4 linked regions of the Rubrivivax gelatinosus IL144 genome follow. The protein of the gene in region 3 binds, or shares a complex with, the protein of the main gene of each other region. Links are inferred from orthologs where the notes say so. Each region holds a gene or a part of one and is shown on either strand. Other genes may lie near its edges. The genes, in order: sdhC, sdhD, frdA and RGE_RS06010.

Region 1 (4,701 bases), 950 kb from region 3 along the record:
CGCCGTCGCGGGCGGAAGTCTGGTGGGCACGCTCCAGCACCTGCCAGAAGTAGCGGTAGCTGGCGCGGTCGTGCAGCGTGTCGCGGTGGCGGATCGGCGCCCAGCCGGCGGCCTGGGCGGCGAACACGATCTCGATCGCCTGGTCGACCTCGGCGGTGGTCGGCGCGAAGGCGTCGACGATGGGCCGGATCTGCGACGGGTGGATGCTCCACATGCGCGTGTAGCCCAGCCGGCGCGCGGCCTTCTCGGCGGCCGCGGCGATCGCCTTCTCGTCCTTGAACTCGGTGACGACGCAGTGCGAGGGCACCTTGCCCCAGCCGTGGCAGGCGGCGGCGATCTCGAGCTTGGCGCGCAGCACCAGCGGGTGCTCGAACTGGCCCTCGACGCCCATCGCGCTCTGCGGGATCGCGCCGCGGTGCGCCGAGACGAAGTCCATCAGCCCGAAGGACAGCGACTCGACGCGCGGGTGCGCGGCCAGGGCCTGCACCTCGCGCAGCGCACCGTGGGTCTCGACCATCGCGTGCAGCGGGATCGTGCGCGCCAGGCCGTGGCGGCGGGCGGCCTCGTCGACGACGGCGGCGGCGCGTTCGAAGTCGGCCAGGCCGCGCGGCTTGGGGATCATCAGATAGGCCAGTCGAGCGCCGACGCGGCCGACGACGAGCTCGGCCACCTGCTCGAAACGCGGGTGGTCGATGGCCTGCAGCCGGATGCCGACGCGGCCGTAGCGGTTGTCCGGCCCGGCGACCAGCTCGGCCATCAGCTCGGCGTGCTCGAGTTCGCCGCCGACCGGCGCGCCGTCCTCGCCGTCGAGCGTGACGTCGAAGATCGGGCCGAGTTCGGCCTGCAGCGCCAGGCTCTTCCTCATGCGCGCCTCGACGCCGCTGTAGTGGTCGCAGACCGGCAGGGCGGGGGCGACGAGTTCGTCGGGGTCGAACAGCGCCTGGCGGGGGTGGACAAGCTCGGTCATCGCGTCTTCCAGTCGTGGAAACGAAAACGGCGCCCGTTGCCGGGCGCCGTCGATTGTTGGGGGCGCGGCGCGTTCCGCGCAAGCGCCCGCCCGATGCGTCAGAGCAGGTGCTGGACGCCGTCGCGCTCGCCGATCAGTTCGGCCAGCGTCTTGTCGATGCAGGCTTGCGAGAACTCGTCGATCGGCAGGCCTTCGACGATCTTGTATTCGCCGTTGGCGCAGGTGACCGGGAAGCCGAACATGACGTCCTTGGGGATGCCGTATTCGCCGTTGCTGGGCACGCCCATCGTCACCCATTCGCCATTGGTGCCCAGGGCCCAGTCGCGCATGTGGTCGATCGCGGCGTTGGCGGCCGAAGCGGCGGAGGACACGCCGCGTGCGGCGATGATCGCCGCGCCGCGCTTGCCGACGGTCGGCAGGAACACGTCCTGGTTCCAGACCTGGTCGTTGATCGTTTCCTTGACCGAGGCGCCGTCGATGGTCGCGAAGCGGTAGTCGGCGTACATCGTCGGGCTGTGGTTGCCCCAGACGGCCAGTTTCTTGATGGCCGACACCGGCTTGCCGGTCTTGGCGGCGATCTGGCTGGCGGCGCGGTTGTGGTCCAGGCGCAGCATGGCGGTGAAGTTGCCGGGCTTGAGGTCCGGCGCGCTCTTCATCGCGATGTAGGCGTTGGTGTTGGCTGGGTTGCCGACAACCAGCACCTTGACGTCGCGCGAGGCGACGGCGTTCAGCGCCTTGCCCTGGGCGGTGAAGATCTGGGCGTTGGCGGCCAGCAGGTCGGCGCGCTCCATGCCGGGGCCACGCGGACGGGCGCCGACGAGCAGCGCGTAGTCGGTGTCCTTGAAGGCGGTCATCGGGTCGGAATGGGCTTCCATGCCGGCCAGCAGCGGGAAGGCGCAGTCCTCGAGTTCCATCATCACGCCGCGCAGCGCTTCCTGGGCCTTCTCGATCGGCAGTTCGAGGAGCTGGAGGATGACGGGCTGGTCCTTGCCCAGCATCTCGCCCGAGGCGATACGGAACAGCAGGGCGTAACCGATCTGGCCGGCGGCGCCGGTAACGGCCACGCGAACGGGCTTCTTGCTCATGGGGAGGCTCCTCAGGATGGGGTGTTGGTCGAGGCGTTGGACATTTTAGCGACGGCGCTGACACCACTCTTATGTCTTATGTAAGACAATCGAGCCATGCCCGACGCCGCCCCGGTCGCCGAACCCACTCCGTCCTTCAGCCCGTTGTACCAGCAGATCAAGGGTCTGCTCGTGCGCAGCCTCGAGACGGGCGAGTGGAAGCCCGGCGACGCCATCCCCAGCGAGATGGAGCTGGCGGCACGATTCAAAGTCAGCCAGGGCACGGTGCGCAAGGCCATCGACGAGCTGGCCACCGAGAACCTGCTGATCCGCCGCCAGGGCAAGGGCACTTTCGTCGCCACGCATGCCGAGGAGCGCGTGCAGTACCGCTTCCTGCGCCTGCGCCCCGACGACGGCGGCGCCGGCAGCCTGCAGCGCCGGCTGCTGGACTGCCGCCGCATGCGCGCGCCGCTGGACGTCGCGCGTTCGCTGGAGCTCAAATCCGGCGAAACCGCGGTCCAGCTTCGCCGCCTGCTGCTGGCCGATGGCCGCCCGGTCGTGCTCGACGACATCTGGCTGCCCGGCACGCCGTTCAAGGGATTGAGCATCGAACGCCTGCAAGGCTGGCGCGGGCCGATGTACCGTCTGTTCGAAACCGAGTTCGGGGTCCGGATGATCCGGGCCGAAGAGAAGATCCGCGCCGTCGGCGCGGCAGAGGAGGAGGCCGAGGCGCTGGCGGTGCCCCTGGGCGCTCCGCTGCTGTCGGTCGAGCGTTTGTCGTTCACCTATGGAGACCGGCCCGTCGAACTGCGGCGCGGGCTTTACAACACGTCTTCCCACCACTACCGCAACGAGCTTTCCTGAACCGCCCAGTTCCGTGTAAGCCTGCCGCGCTGGAATTAGACTCTTTGCGTTGCCGCAAAGCAGCGACGCCGGTGCGAACGAACAGGACAACCCCCATGGCAAGTACCCAACGCCCGGTCTATCGCAACATCCACATCACGCAGCTCGCCAGCTACCGGCTGCCTCTCGCCGGTTTCGTGTCGATCCTGCACCGCATCAGCGGTGCGCTGATGTTCTTGTTGCTGCCCTTCGTCATCTGGCTGTTCGACAACAGCCTCACTTCCGAGATCTCGTTCGACACCTTCACCTCGGCCTTCGTCGCCGGTGTCTGGTTCGTTCCCGCCTTCCTGGTCAAGCTGGTCGTGCTGGCCTTGATCTGGGCCTATCTGCACCACCTCATCGCCGGCATCCGCTACCTCTGGATGGACGTCTCGCACGCCTACTCCAAGGAGAAGGGCCGTTCCTCGGCCATCGTGACGCTCGCGCTGAGCCTGCCGCTCACCGCGCTGCTGGGCGCCAAGCTGTTCGGCCTGTACTGAGGTCCTCTCCCATGTCCAAGAACTACGGTCCCGAGCGCCTCGTCGTCGGCGCTCACTACGGTGCGCGCGACTGGCTCGCGCAGCGCATCACCGCCGCGGTGATCGCCGTCTTCACCTTCGTGCTGCTGGTTCAGCTGCTCGCGCCGGGCCCGCTCGGCTACGACCGCTGGGCCGGCATCTTCTCGGCGCAATGGATGAAGGTGCTGACCTTCGTCGTCATCGTGTCGCTCGCGTGGCATGCCTGGATCGGCATCCGCGACATCTGGATGGATTACGTCAAGCCCGCAGCCGTCAGGCTGACCCTGCAGGTGCTGTCCATCGTCTGGCTCGTCGGCTGCGCCGGCTGGGCCGTGCAAGTGCTCTGGAGACTCTGACGATGGCCCTCGCCCATCTTCCCAAGCGCAAGTTCGACGTCGTCATCGTCGGTGCCGGCGGTTCCGGCATGCGCGCCTCGCTGCAACTGGCCCGCGCGGGCCTCAACGTCGCCGTCCTGTCCAAGGTCTTCCCGACGCGTTCGCACACCGTCGCGGCCCAGGGCGGCATCGGCGCCAGCCTCGGCAACATGTCCGAGGACAACTGGCACTTCCACTTCTACGACACCGTCAAGGGCTCCGACTGGCTCGGCGACCAGGACGCGATCGAGTTCATGTGCCGCGAGGCGCCGAAGGTCGTCTACGAGCTCGAGCACTTCGGCATGCCGTTCGACCGCAACCCGGACGGCACGATCTACCAGCGTCCGTTCGGCGGCCACACCGCGAACTACGGCGAGAAGCCGGTGCAGCGCGCCTGCGCCGCGGCCGACCGCACCGGCCACGCGATGCTGCACACGCTGTACCAGCAGAACGTCAAGGCGCGCACCAACTTCTTCGTCGAGTGGATGGCGCTGGACCTGATCCGCGACAGCGAAGGCGACGTGCTCGGCGTCACCGCGCTGGAGATGGAGACCGGCGAGGTGCACGTGCTGCAGGCCAAGTGCACGCTGTTCGCGACCGGCGGTGCCGGCCGCATCTACGCGGCGAGCACCAACGCCTTCATCAACACCGGCGACGGCCTGGGCATGGCCGCGCGCGCGGGTGTGCCGCTGCAGGACATGGAGTTCTGGCAGTTCCACCCGACCGGCGTGCACAACGCCGGCGTGCTGCTGACCGAAGGCTGCCGCGGTGAAGGCGCGATCCTGCGCAACGCCAACGGCGAGCGTTTCATGGAGCGCTACGCGCCGACGCTGAAGGACCTCGCGCCGCGCGACTTCGTCTCGCGCTGCATGGACCAGGAGATCAAGGAAGGCCGG
Region 2 (2,824 bases), 950 kb from region 3 along the record:
AGCTGGCGGCACGATTCAAAGTCAGCCAGGGCACGGTGCGCAAGGCCATCGACGAGCTGGCCACCGAGAACCTGCTGATCCGCCGCCAGGGCAAGGGCACTTTCGTCGCCACGCATGCCGAGGAGCGCGTGCAGTACCGCTTCCTGCGCCTGCGCCCCGACGACGGCGGCGCCGGCAGCCTGCAGCGCCGGCTGCTGGACTGCCGCCGCATGCGCGCGCCGCTGGACGTCGCGCGTTCGCTGGAGCTCAAATCCGGCGAAACCGCGGTCCAGCTTCGCCGCCTGCTGCTGGCCGATGGCCGCCCGGTCGTGCTCGACGACATCTGGCTGCCCGGCACGCCGTTCAAGGGATTGAGCATCGAACGCCTGCAAGGCTGGCGCGGGCCGATGTACCGTCTGTTCGAAACCGAGTTCGGGGTCCGGATGATCCGGGCCGAAGAGAAGATCCGCGCCGTCGGCGCGGCAGAGGAGGAGGCCGAGGCGCTGGCGGTGCCCCTGGGCGCTCCGCTGCTGTCGGTCGAGCGTTTGTCGTTCACCTATGGAGACCGGCCCGTCGAACTGCGGCGCGGGCTTTACAACACGTCTTCCCACCACTACCGCAACGAGCTTTCCTGAACCGCCCAGTTCCGTGTAAGCCTGCCGCGCTGGAATTAGACTCTTTGCGTTGCCGCAAAGCAGCGACGCCGGTGCGAACGAACAGGACAACCCCCATGGCAAGTACCCAACGCCCGGTCTATCGCAACATCCACATCACGCAGCTCGCCAGCTACCGGCTGCCTCTCGCCGGTTTCGTGTCGATCCTGCACCGCATCAGCGGTGCGCTGATGTTCTTGTTGCTGCCCTTCGTCATCTGGCTGTTCGACAACAGCCTCACTTCCGAGATCTCGTTCGACACCTTCACCTCGGCCTTCGTCGCCGGTGTCTGGTTCGTTCCCGCCTTCCTGGTCAAGCTGGTCGTGCTGGCCTTGATCTGGGCCTATCTGCACCACCTCATCGCCGGCATCCGCTACCTCTGGATGGACGTCTCGCACGCCTACTCCAAGGAGAAGGGCCGTTCCTCGGCCATCGTGACGCTCGCGCTGAGCCTGCCGCTCACCGCGCTGCTGGGCGCCAAGCTGTTCGGCCTGTACTGAGGTCCTCTCCCATGTCCAAGAACTACGGTCCCGAGCGCCTCGTCGTCGGCGCTCACTACGGTGCGCGCGACTGGCTCGCGCAGCGCATCACCGCCGCGGTGATCGCCGTCTTCACCTTCGTGCTGCTGGTTCAGCTGCTCGCGCCGGGCCCGCTCGGCTACGACCGCTGGGCCGGCATCTTCTCGGCGCAATGGATGAAGGTGCTGACCTTCGTCGTCATCGTGTCGCTCGCGTGGCATGCCTGGATCGGCATCCGCGACATCTGGATGGATTACGTCAAGCCCGCAGCCGTCAGGCTGACCCTGCAGGTGCTGTCCATCGTCTGGCTCGTCGGCTGCGCCGGCTGGGCCGTGCAAGTGCTCTGGAGACTCTGACGATGGCCCTCGCCCATCTTCCCAAGCGCAAGTTCGACGTCGTCATCGTCGGTGCCGGCGGTTCCGGCATGCGCGCCTCGCTGCAACTGGCCCGCGCGGGCCTCAACGTCGCCGTCCTGTCCAAGGTCTTCCCGACGCGTTCGCACACCGTCGCGGCCCAGGGCGGCATCGGCGCCAGCCTCGGCAACATGTCCGAGGACAACTGGCACTTCCACTTCTACGACACCGTCAAGGGCTCCGACTGGCTCGGCGACCAGGACGCGATCGAGTTCATGTGCCGCGAGGCGCCGAAGGTCGTCTACGAGCTCGAGCACTTCGGCATGCCGTTCGACCGCAACCCGGACGGCACGATCTACCAGCGTCCGTTCGGCGGCCACACCGCGAACTACGGCGAGAAGCCGGTGCAGCGCGCCTGCGCCGCGGCCGACCGCACCGGCCACGCGATGCTGCACACGCTGTACCAGCAGAACGTCAAGGCGCGCACCAACTTCTTCGTCGAGTGGATGGCGCTGGACCTGATCCGCGACAGCGAAGGCGACGTGCTCGGCGTCACCGCGCTGGAGATGGAGACCGGCGAGGTGCACGTGCTGCAGGCCAAGTGCACGCTGTTCGCGACCGGCGGTGCCGGCCGCATCTACGCGGCGAGCACCAACGCCTTCATCAACACCGGCGACGGCCTGGGCATGGCCGCGCGCGCGGGTGTGCCGCTGCAGGACATGGAGTTCTGGCAGTTCCACCCGACCGGCGTGCACAACGCCGGCGTGCTGCTGACCGAAGGCTGCCGCGGTGAAGGCGCGATCCTGCGCAACGCCAACGGCGAGCGTTTCATGGAGCGCTACGCGCCGACGCTGAAGGACCTCGCGCCGCGCGACTTCGTCTCGCGCTGCATGGACCAGGAGATCAAGGAAGGCCGGGGCTGCGGTCCAAACAAGGACTACATCAACCTCGACATGACCCACCTGGGCGGCGAGACCATCCTCAAGCGCCTGCCCTCGGTCTACGAGATCGGCCACAACTTCGCCAACGTCGACATCACGAAGGAACCGATCCCCGTGGTGCCGACCATCCACTACCAGATGGGTGGCATCCCGACCAACATCCACGGCCAGGTCGTGGTGCCCAAGGACGGCACGCCCAACGCGGTGGTCAACGGCTTCTACGCGGTGGGCGAGTGCTCCTGCGTCAGCGTGCACGGCGCCAACCGCCTGGGCACGAACTCGCTGCTGGACCTGCTGGTCTTCGGCCGCGCCGCCGGCAACCACATCGTCGCCAGCGCGCTGGCGAGCCGCAACCACAAGGATCTGCCGGCCGACGCCGC
Region 3 (4,690 bases):
CTGACGTTCGTCGCCGGGGGCGCCGAGGCCGTGCCGGCGCCCGACGCCAGCTTCGACCTGGCGCTGATGCTGAAGTCGCTGCACCACGTGCCGATCGCGGCGATGGGCCAGGCGCTGGCCGAAGCCGCACGCGTGCTCGTGCCCGGCGGCCTGCTCTATGTCTCCGAGCCGGTCTACGACGGGGGCCTGAACGACATCGTGCGCCTGTACAACGACGAGGGCACGGTGCGCGCGGCGGCGCAGGCGGCGCTGGACGCGGCGCTGGCGAACGGCCCCTGGACCGAGATCGTGCGCCACCGCTTCGCGCAGCCGGTGCGCTTCGCCGACTTCGCCGAGTTCCAGCGGCGCATGATGCAGTCGAGCTTCGCCACCTACACGCTGAACGACGCGCTCGTCGAGCGTGTGCGTGCGGCCTTCATGCCGCACTGCGGCGCGGACGGCGCGGCCTTCGAACGCCCGCTGCTGGTCCGGCTGCTGCGCCGCGAGGCGGCGTGAGCGACGCCTCCGGGCGCCGCGCCGGCGCGTGGCTGGTCGCGCTGCAGTTCCTGCTGCTGGCCGCACTGGCCGGCTCGGCGCTCCCGCACTGGAACCGTGCCGCCGTCCCGGCGCTGGCGATCGCACTGGCGACGCTGGCCCTCGCCGTCGGCCTGGCCGCGGTGAAGGCCAACCGGCCCGGCAACTTCAACATCCACCCTGAACCGCGCGCCGGCGGCCGCCTCGTCGAACACGGCATCTACGCCTGGATCCGGCATCCGATGTACAGCGCGCTGCTGCTGCTCGCGCTGGCGGCGATCGCCGTCGCGCCGACGCTGCCGACGCTGGTCTCGGCCGCGGCGCTGGCCGCGGTGCTGTGGGCCAAGTCCTCGCTGGAAGAGCGCTGGATGTCCGAGCGGCACCCCGGTTACGCCGCCTACCGTGCACGCACGAAGCGTTTCGTGCCCGGGCTGCTGTGAGTCAGCCCGGATCGGCGAACAGCGTGCGCCAGTCGCGCGTCTCGGGCAGCACGTAGACCACCGAGTGGCCGCGGCCGAGCTGCGCCAGCACCACCTTCTCGAAGAAGCCCGGCTCGACGACGACGCAGCCGGCCGAGATGCGGTTGTCCGCGGGCGTCGGCGACGCCAGGCGCTGCGGCCGCCGTTCGGACGCCGGTGCCGGGCGCAGGCGGTGGATGGCGAAGGCCGTGTCGTAATCGACCCACACCACCGTCTCGCCGCGCAGGTTGCGGCCGGGTTCGGCCTCGAAACGCCCGGCCGGCGTCGTGCGTTCGCCCGGCGGCAGATGCGCGGCACGTTCGCCGACACCGGGCACGGAATCGTCGCCACGCGCCAGCCCGAGCAGCACCGGCGCCTCGGCGACGAGCCGGCCCTCGGCATCGAAGACGCTGAGCTTGGCCGCGCCCTTGTCGACCACGGCCCAGGGCCGGCCGCCGGCGTCCTGCGTCGCACGCACGTGCCCCACCAGCGCCTCGGCTGCCGATCGCGGCGTCTCGGCGGCAGCCGCCGCGCCCATCACCAGCGCGCAGGCCCATGCCGCCACTGCCTTCATCGGGTGCTCCGTCCCGGCCCGCGGGAGTGGAGCCGACGCCCACGATGCTAGGCAGCGGCCGGACGGCCGAAACGGGCAACAGGCGGGCGAAGCGGGCGCTGTTCGCGCCCCGGGATCAGCGGTTTCCGGCCTGCTGGCGCTTGGCCAGCAGCGCGCGGCGCACGCAGTCCTCGATGGTGCGCACCTCGACCGGCTTCACCAGGTACTCGAAGGCGCCCAGGCTCATCGCCTTCAGCACGTCCATCGTCAGCGTGTCGGCGGTGAGGATGGTGATGCGCAGCCGCCGCTCGGCGATCTCCTCGCTGAGCCGGCGCACGACCTCCAGCCCGGAGATGTCGGGCAGGTGCATGTCCAGCAGCACGAAGTCGGGCCGGCATTCCTGCACCATGCGCACGCCGTCGAGGCCGGTCGCCGCACGCATCAGCCGGATGCCCGGATGGCGTGCGAGGATGCCCTCGACGACGGCGTAGTTCATCTCCACGTCCTCGATGTAGAGAACGGTTCCCTGGAGCTCTTCCAGCGGGGGGGCGGCAGGTGGGATCGAGGGCATGCGAAAAAACGCGACGGGAAACCGCTCCGACGCGCAGCGGGCAAGCATAGTGCTTGTAGCCGACCCTGCAACGCCCGAGGCGGGGTGACGTGGTCGGCTATGCACCGACCATGTGCGGAAACCGGGGGTACGCGAAAGCCAATCCCGGTATAAGGGCGACCGGCGCGCGGGCCGCGTTCTGCGGCGCGGGCGGAGGATATCGGAGTTTGGATGGAAACAATCGACAGCGACATCGTGATCGTCGGCGGCGGCGGAGCCGGCCTGCGCGCGGCGATCGCCGCCCAGGAGGCGGATCCGAAACTCAAGGTCGCCCTGGTGTCCAAGGTGGTGCCGATGCGCAGCCACACGGTGGCCGCCGAAGGCGGCTCGGCCGGCGTCATCCGTGACGACGACTCGCTGGACAACCATTTCGACGACACCGTCTCCGGCGGCGACTGGCTCTGCGACCAGGACGTCGTGCGCTTCTTCGTCGAGCGCTGCACCGAGGAGATGGTCCGCCTGGAGCACTGGGGATGCCCCTGGAGCCGCAAGGACGACGGCAGCATCAACGTGCGCTTCTTCGGCGGCATGAAGGTGCAGCGCACGTGGTTCGCCGCCGACAAGACCGGCTTCCACATGTTGCACACGCTGTTCCAGACCTCGCTGAAGTACCCGGGAATCCAGCGTTTCGACGAGTTCTTCGTCGCCGAGCTGCTGGTCGAGGACGGCCGCGTGCAAGGCGTGCTGGCGATCGAGATCGCCACCGGCAAGTTCTTCCTGCTGCGCGCCAAGGCCGTGATCCTGGCCACCGGCGGCGCCGGGCGCGTCTACAGCCAGAACACCAACGCCGGCATCGTCACCGGCGACGGCATGGGCCTGGCCTACCGCCACGGCGTCGCGCTGCGCGACATGGAGTTCGTGCAGTACCACCCGACCGCCCTGCCCGGCAGCGGCATCCTGATCACCGAAGGCTGCCGCGGCGAAGGCGCGATCCTGACCAACAAGGACGGCCACCGCTACCTGCAGGACTACGGACTCGGGCCGCTGGACCCGTGGCCGCGCCCGAAGGCGATGGAGCTGGGGCCGCGCGACCGCCTGTCGCAGGCCTTCTGGCACGAGGAACGCAAGGGCAACACGCTGACGACTCGCCACGGCAGCGCCGTCAACCTCGACCTGCGCCACCTCGGCGCGAAGAAGATCCACGAGCGCCTGCCGCTGATCACCGAGGTCGCCAAGACCTTCGCCGGCATCGACCCGGTGCACGACCCGATCCCGGTGCGCCCGGCGGTGCACTACACGATGGGCGGCATCGCCACCAACGGCCGCACCGAGACCTCGCTGCCCGGCCTCTACGCCGCCGGCGAGTGCTCCAGCGTCGGCATCCACGGCGCCAACCGGCTGGGCTCGAACTCGCTGTCGGAGATCGTCGTCTTCGGCCGCGTCGCCGGCGAAGCGGCGGCGCAGTACGTGCGCTCGGCCGGCGCGACGTCTGCGGCGTCGCTGGAGCGCCAGGCCCAGGCCGCGGTCACGCGCCTGGAGGCGCTGCACCAGCACGAGCGCGGCGAACGTGTCGCCGTGCTGCGCGAGGCGCTGGGCGAGTGCATGGAGAAGAACGTCGGCATCTACCGCGAGGAGTCCGGCCTGGCCGAAGCCTGCTCGACGCTGGCCGAGCTGCGCGCGCGCTGGCGTGCCGGCGTCAAGCTCGACGACCGCAGCCGCGCCTTCAACACCGAGTGGCTGTCGGCGATCGAGCTCGGCTCGATGCTCGAAGTGGCCGAGGCGATGGCGCACTCGGCGCGCGAGCGCAAGGAGTCGCGCGGCGCCCACCAGCGCCTGGACGGCTACACCGAACGCGACGACGAACGTTTCCTCGTGCACACGCTGGCCGAACGCCGCGGCGACGAGGCTCCGGCGATCTCGCACCGCCCCGTCGTCATCACCACCTCGGCGCCGCGCGCACGCAGCTACGGCGGCGCCGGCACCAAGGCCATCCTGACCTGAGCCCCATGACGGACACGACCCCGACGCCCGCGACCGGGCGCACGATCGAGATCGAATGCCTGCGCTTCAATCCCGAAACGGACAGCGCACCGCGCTTCCAGAGCTGGCAGGTGCCGTTCGACGACGACACCTCGGTGCTGCAGGGCCTGCAGTACATCAAGGACCACTTCGACGGCAGCCTGACCTTCCGCTGGTCCTGCCGCATGGCGATCTGCGGCAGCTGCGGCAAGATGATCAACGGCGTGCCGCAGCTGTCCTGCCACGCCTTCCTGCGCGACTACTGGCCGAACAAGGTGCGTGTCGAGCCGCTGGCCAACTTCGCCATCGTGCGCGATCTGGTCGTCGACCAGAACGAGTTTCTCGACAAGCTGGAGTCGGTCAAGCCCTGGATCCAGCCCTGCGAGAACCGCAGCGTCGCCGACGGCCCGAGCCGGCAGACGCCGGCGCAGCTGGACCAGTACTACCAGTTCTCGCAGTGCATCAACTGCCTGCTGTGTTACGCCGCCTGCCCGCAGGTGGGGCTCAAGCCCGAGTTCATCGGCCCGGCCGCGCTGGCGCTGATGCACCGCTACAACGCCGACTCGCGCGACCGCGGCTGGGAGGCGCGTGCCGACG
Region 4 (4,449 bases), 950 kb from region 3 along the record:
ACCTCGACATGACCCACCTGGGCGGCGAGACCATCCTCAAGCGCCTGCCCTCGGTCTACGAGATCGGCCACAACTTCGCCAACGTCGACATCACGAAGGAACCGATCCCCGTGGTGCCGACCATCCACTACCAGATGGGTGGCATCCCGACCAACATCCACGGCCAGGTCGTGGTGCCCAAGGACGGCACGCCCAACGCGGTGGTCAACGGCTTCTACGCGGTGGGCGAGTGCTCCTGCGTCAGCGTGCACGGCGCCAACCGCCTGGGCACGAACTCGCTGCTGGACCTGCTGGTCTTCGGCCGCGCCGCCGGCAACCACATCGTCGCCAGCGCGCTGGCGAGCCGCAACCACAAGGATCTGCCGGCCGACGCCGCCGACCGCTCGCTCGAGCGCCTGGCGCGCCTGGAGGCCTCGACCTCGGGCGAGTACGCCCAGGACGTCGCCAACGACATCCGCAAGTCGATGCAGCAGCACGCCGGCGTGTTCCGCACGCAGGCCGTGATGGACGAAGGCGTGGTGCAGATCGCCGCGATCGCCGAACGCGTCAAGCACATCGGCCTGAAGGACAAGAGCAAGGTGTTCAACACCGCGCGCATCGAGGCGCTGGAGGTGGACAACCTGATCGAGGCCGCGCAGGCGACGATCGTCTCGGCCGCCGCCCGCCACGAGAGCCGCGGCGCGCACACCGTCAACGACTACGGCGACACCCCGCAACACCCGAACGGCCGCAACGACGAGGAGTGGCTCAAGCACACGCTGTGGTTCAGCGAAGGCAACCGGCTCGACTACAAGCCGGTGAACCTCAAGCCGCTGAGCGTCGACAGCGTTCCGCCCAAGGTCCGTTCGTTCTAAGGCACAGGTTTCTCCCATGACGCTCCGTACGTTCCAGATCTACCGCTACGACCCGGACAAGGACGCCAAGCCCTACATGCAGACGCTGCAGGTGGAGCTCGACGGCAGCGAACGCATGCTGCTGGACGCGCTGCTCAAGCTGAAGGCGGTCGACCCGTCGCTCAGCTTCCGCCGCAGCTGCCGCGAAGGCGTGTGCGGGTCCGACGCGATGAACATCAACGGCAAGAACGGCCTCGCGTGCCTGACCAACATGCGCACGCTGCCGGGCACCGTCGTGCTGCGCCCGCTGCCGGGCCTGCCCGTGATCCGCGACCTGATCGTGGACATGACGAACTTCTTCAAGCAGTACCACTCGATCAAGCCGTACCTGATCAACGACGAGCGCCCGCCCGAGACCGAGCGGCTGCAGTCGCCCGAGGAGCGCGAGGAGCTCAACGGCCTGTACGAGTGCATCCTGTGCGCCAGCTGCTCGACGGCCTGCCCGAGCTTCTGGTGGAACCCGGACAAGTTCGTCGGCCCGGCCGGCCTGCTGCAGGCCTACCGCTTCATCGCCGACAGCCGCGACCAGGCGACGAGCGAGCGCCTCGACAACCTCGAGGACCCGTATCGCCTGTACCGCTGCCACACGATCATGAACTGCGTCGACGTCTGCCCGAAGGGGCTGAACCCGACGAAGGCGATTGCCAAGATCAAAGAAATGATGGTTCGCCGCGCCATCTGAGACAAGAAAAGCGACTACGGCTCATGGACGAACGTCTGGACCCTACCGATCTCGGCCGGCTGCGCTGGCGCTGCCGCCGAGGCCTGCTGGAAAACGACCTCTTCGTCGAACGTTTCTTCCGTGATCACGAGGCGACGATCACGAAGCGGCAGGCCCAGGGGCTGATGGCCCTGATGGACCTGCCGGACAACGATCTGCTTGACCTGCTGCTCGGCCGTCGAGAGCTGCAGGGCGAGCTGGATCGCCCTGAAGTGCACGAGGTGCTGGCGCAGATGCGTCGGCCCACCCTCCCTGCTTCCGCCTGAGCTCAAGAAAGGCCTCGACATGACCCCCTCCGGCGTGAAAGCCACCCTGTCGTTCTCGGACGGCAGCCCGAGCATGGATCTGCCCATCTACAAGGGCAGCATCGGCCCGGATGTCATCGACATCCGCAAGCTCTACGGCCAGACCGGCAAGTTCACCTATGACCCGGGCTTCCTCAGCACGGCGTCTTGCCAGTCGACGATCACCTACATCGACGGTGACAAGGGGGAGCTGCTGTACCGCGGCTATCCGATCGAGCAGCTCGCGACGCAGTGCGACTTCCTGGACACCTGCTACCTGCTGCTCTACGGCGAGCTGCCGAACGCGCAGCAGCAGCAGGACTTCCACAAGCTCGTGTCCGAGCACACGATGGTGCACGAGCAGATGCAGTTCTTCCTGCGCGGCTTCCGTCGTGACGCCCACCCGATGGCGGTCATGACCGGCCTGGTCGGGGCGCTGTCGGCCTTCTATCACGACAGCACCGACATCAACGATCCGCGCCACCGCGAGATCGCGGCGATCCGCCTGATCGCCAAGATGCCGACGCTGGTCGCGATGGCCTACAAGTACGGCGAGGGCCAGCCCTACGTCTACCCGCGCAACAAGCTCTCGTACGCCGGGAACTTCATGCGCATGATGTTCGCGACCCCGTGCGAGGACTACGAGCCCAACGAGGTGCTGGTGCGCGCGATGGACCGCATCTTCATCCTCCACGCCGACCACGAGCAGAACGCCTCGACCTCGACGGTGCGCCTGTGCGGCAGCTCGGGCACCAACCCGTTCGCGGCCATCGCCGCCGGCGTGGCCTGCCTGTGGGGCCCGGCGCACGGCGGCGCCAACGAGGCCGCGCTGAACATGCTGGAGGACATCCAGCGCAACGGCGGCGTCGAGAAGATCGGCGAGTTCATCAAGCAGGTGAAGGACAAGAACTCCTCCGTCAAGCTGATGGGCTTCGGCCACCGGGTCTACAAGAACTACGACCCGCGCGCCAAGCTGATGCGTGAGACCTGCCACGAGGTGCTGGGCGCGCTGGGCCTGGAGAACGACCCGCTGTTCAAGCTGGCGATGTCGCTCGAGAAGATCGCGCTGGAAGACGAGTACTTCGTCGCCCGCAAGCTCTACCCGAACGTCGACTTCTACTCGGGCATAGTGCAGCGCGCGATCGGCATCCCGGTGTCGCTGTTCACCGCCATCTTCGCGCTGGCGCGCACGGTGGGCTGGATCGCCCAGCTCAACGAGATGATCGGCGACCCCGAGTACAAGATCGGCCGTCCGCGCCAGCTCTTCGTCGGCTCGCAGCGCCGCGACGTGCCGCCGCTCGACAAGCGCTGACCCGCAGACGATGAGCTGGCTGGCGCGGCTGTTCGCGCCGCGGCGCCGCGAGGCGCCGCGAGCGGCGGATCTGCCTTCAGCGCCGGCCGCTCCGTCGGCTTCCACGCCGCCGGCTCCGGCGGCGTTTTCCATTCCGCTGGCCTGCTGGCTGCTTGCGGCCGACGCGCCGTCCGGTGCCGGGCCGTCGGCGGACGAGGCCGCCGCGCTCGCGCGCATCGACGCCGTGCTCGCGCAGCCCGGTTTGCCCGAGGACCTGCTGCCGCGTGCCGCGGCGCTGGTGCCTCAGTTGCTGGCGATGCTGCGCCAGGGCGACGAACTGCCGGTCGCGGCGATGGCCCAGCGTGTGGCCCGCGACGCGGTGCTGAGCGCCGAGGTGCTCAAGCTCGCCGGCAGCGCCTACTACCGTGGCCGCGGCGAGGCGTCCGATCTGCAGCAGTCGATCTCGCTGATCGGCGTGCAGGGCCTGCACACCGTCATCGCGCGCGTCGTGCTCAAGCCGATCTACGACCAGGCGCCCGGGCCCTGGAGCCGCGCCGCCGGCGCGCGCTTGTGGACCCACGCCGAGGCGCTGGCCGCCGAATGCGCGCTGCGTGCCGAGGCGGTGCCGGTGTTCGACGCCTACCTCACCGGCCTGCTGCACGACAGCGGCTGGACCGCGACGCTGAACCTGCTCGACCGCTCCGGCGTCGAGTTCGCCGCGCCGAGCGAGGCCTTCGCGACCGCGCTCGAACGCCGCGCCTACCGGCTTTTCGGCCGCGCCGCGAGGCGCTGGGCGATCACGCCGTCCTTCGCCGAACTGGGCGCCGACACGCTGCGCCACCCGCTGGGCACCAGCCCGCATCCGCTGGCCGTGGTGCTGCGCGAGGCGATGCCGGCCGCGCTCGAACGCGTGCGCGCCGAGGCGGGCTGAAAACGGCGAGGCCCGGACTCGCCGGGCCTCGTGCTGGAGCGTGGAGGGCGCCGCTCAGATCAGCTTCTGCAGCAGCCGCCCCATCTCGGACGGGTTGCGCGTGATCGTGAAGCCGCACTCCTCCATGATCGCCAGCTTGGCGTCCGCCGTGTCGGCGCCGCCGGAGATCAGCGCGCCGGCGTGACCCATGCGCTTGCCCGCCGGCGCGGTGACGCCGGCGATGAAGCCGACCACCGGCTTCTTCATGTGCTCCTTGCACCAGCGCGCCGCGTCGGCTTCGTCGGGGCCGCCGATCTCGCCGATCATGATCACCGCGTCGGTGTCCGGGT

What was found.
Region 1: frdA (region 3) and sdhC share a complex: the UniProt entries of both Escherichia coli proteins name them as parts of the enzyme complex. The link is inferred for Rubrivivax gelatinosus IL144 from one-to-one orthologs.
Region 2: frdA (region 3) and sdhD share a complex: the UniProt entries of both Escherichia coli proteins name them as parts of the enzyme complex. The link is inferred for Rubrivivax gelatinosus IL144 from one-to-one orthologs.
Region 4: frdA (region 3) and RGE_RS06010 share a complex: the UniProt entries of both Escherichia coli proteins name them as parts of the enzyme complex. The link is inferred for Rubrivivax gelatinosus IL144 from one-to-one orthologs.

What each region holds. Positions count from the first base shown.
Region 1 is NC_017075.1:1,272,757-1,277,457, forward strand. Bases 1,728-4,701 are described here. They hold sdhC (succinate dehydrogenase, cytochrome b556 subunit), read left to right. Parts: upstream 1,728-2,990; coding sequence 2,991-3,413; downstream 3,414-4,701. Other genes in these bases: RGE_RS05985 (malate dehydrogenase), read right to left, coding at 1,728-2,052; RGE_RS05990 (GntR family transcriptional regulator), read left to right, coding at 2,149-2,895; sdhD (succinate dehydrogenase, hydrophobic membrane anchor protein), read left to right, coding at 3,425-3,787; sdhA (succinate dehydrogenase flavoprotein subunit), read left to right, coding at 3,790-4,701. Outside these bases: RGE_RS05980 (HpcH/HpaI aldolase/citrate lyase family protein), read right to left, coding at 1-967; more of RGE_RS05985, read right to left, coding at 1,066-1,727. UniProt on the Escherichia coli protein: Membrane-anchoring subunit of succinate dehydrogenase (SDH).
Region 2 is NC_017075.1:1,275,038-1,277,861, forward strand. It holds sdhD (succinate dehydrogenase, hydrophobic membrane anchor protein), read left to right. Parts: upstream 1-1,143; coding sequence 1,144-1,506; downstream 1,507-2,824. Other genes in the region: RGE_RS05990 (GntR family transcriptional regulator), read left to right, coding at 1-614; sdhC (succinate dehydrogenase, cytochrome b556 subunit), read left to right, coding at 710-1,132; sdhA (succinate dehydrogenase flavoprotein subunit), read left to right, coding at 1,509-2,824. UniProt on the Escherichia coli protein: Membrane-anchoring subunit of succinate dehydrogenase (SDH).
Region 3 is NC_017075.1:2,225,126-2,229,815, reverse strand. What follows is about bases 1,728-4,690. They hold frdA (fumarate reductase (quinol) flavoprotein subunit), read left to right. Parts: upstream 1,728-2,305; coding sequence 2,306-4,075; downstream 4,076-4,690. Other genes in these bases: RGE_RS10375 (succinate dehydrogenase/fumarate reductase iron-sulfur subunit), read left to right, coding at 4,081-4,690; RGE_RS10385 (response regulator), read right to left, coding at 1,728-2,095. In the rest of the region: RGE_RS10400 (class I SAM-dependent methyltransferase), read left to right, coding at 1-495; RGE_RS10395 (methyltransferase family protein), read left to right, coding at 492-953; RGE_RS10390 (L,D-transpeptidase), read right to left, coding at 955-1,545; more of RGE_RS10385, read right to left, coding at 1,661-1,727. UniProt on the Escherichia coli protein: Two distinct, membrane-bound, FAD-containing enzymes are responsible for the catalysis of fumarate and succinate interconversion; fumarate reductase is used during anaerobic growth, and succinate dehydrogenase is used during aerobic growth.
Region 4 is NC_017075.1:1,277,486-1,281,934, forward strand. Bases 1-2,722 are described here. They hold RGE_RS06010 (succinate dehydrogenase iron-sulfur subunit), read left to right. Parts: upstream 1-870; coding sequence 871-1,575; downstream 1,576-2,722. Other genes in these bases: sdhA (succinate dehydrogenase flavoprotein subunit), read left to right, coding at 1-854; RGE_RS06015 (FAD assembly factor SdhE), read left to right, coding at 1,599-1,880; gltA (citrate synthase), read left to right, coding at 1,900-2,722. In the rest of the region: more of gltA, read left to right, coding at 2,723-3,210; RGE_RS06025 (HDOD domain-containing protein), read left to right, coding at 3,221-4,120; sucD (succinate--CoA ligase subunit alpha), read right to left, coding at 4,175-4,449. UniProt on the Escherichia coli protein: Two distinct, membrane-bound, FAD-containing enzymes are responsible for the catalysis of fumarate and succinate interconversion; the fumarate reductase is used in anaerobic growth, and the succinate dehydrogenase is used in aerobic growth.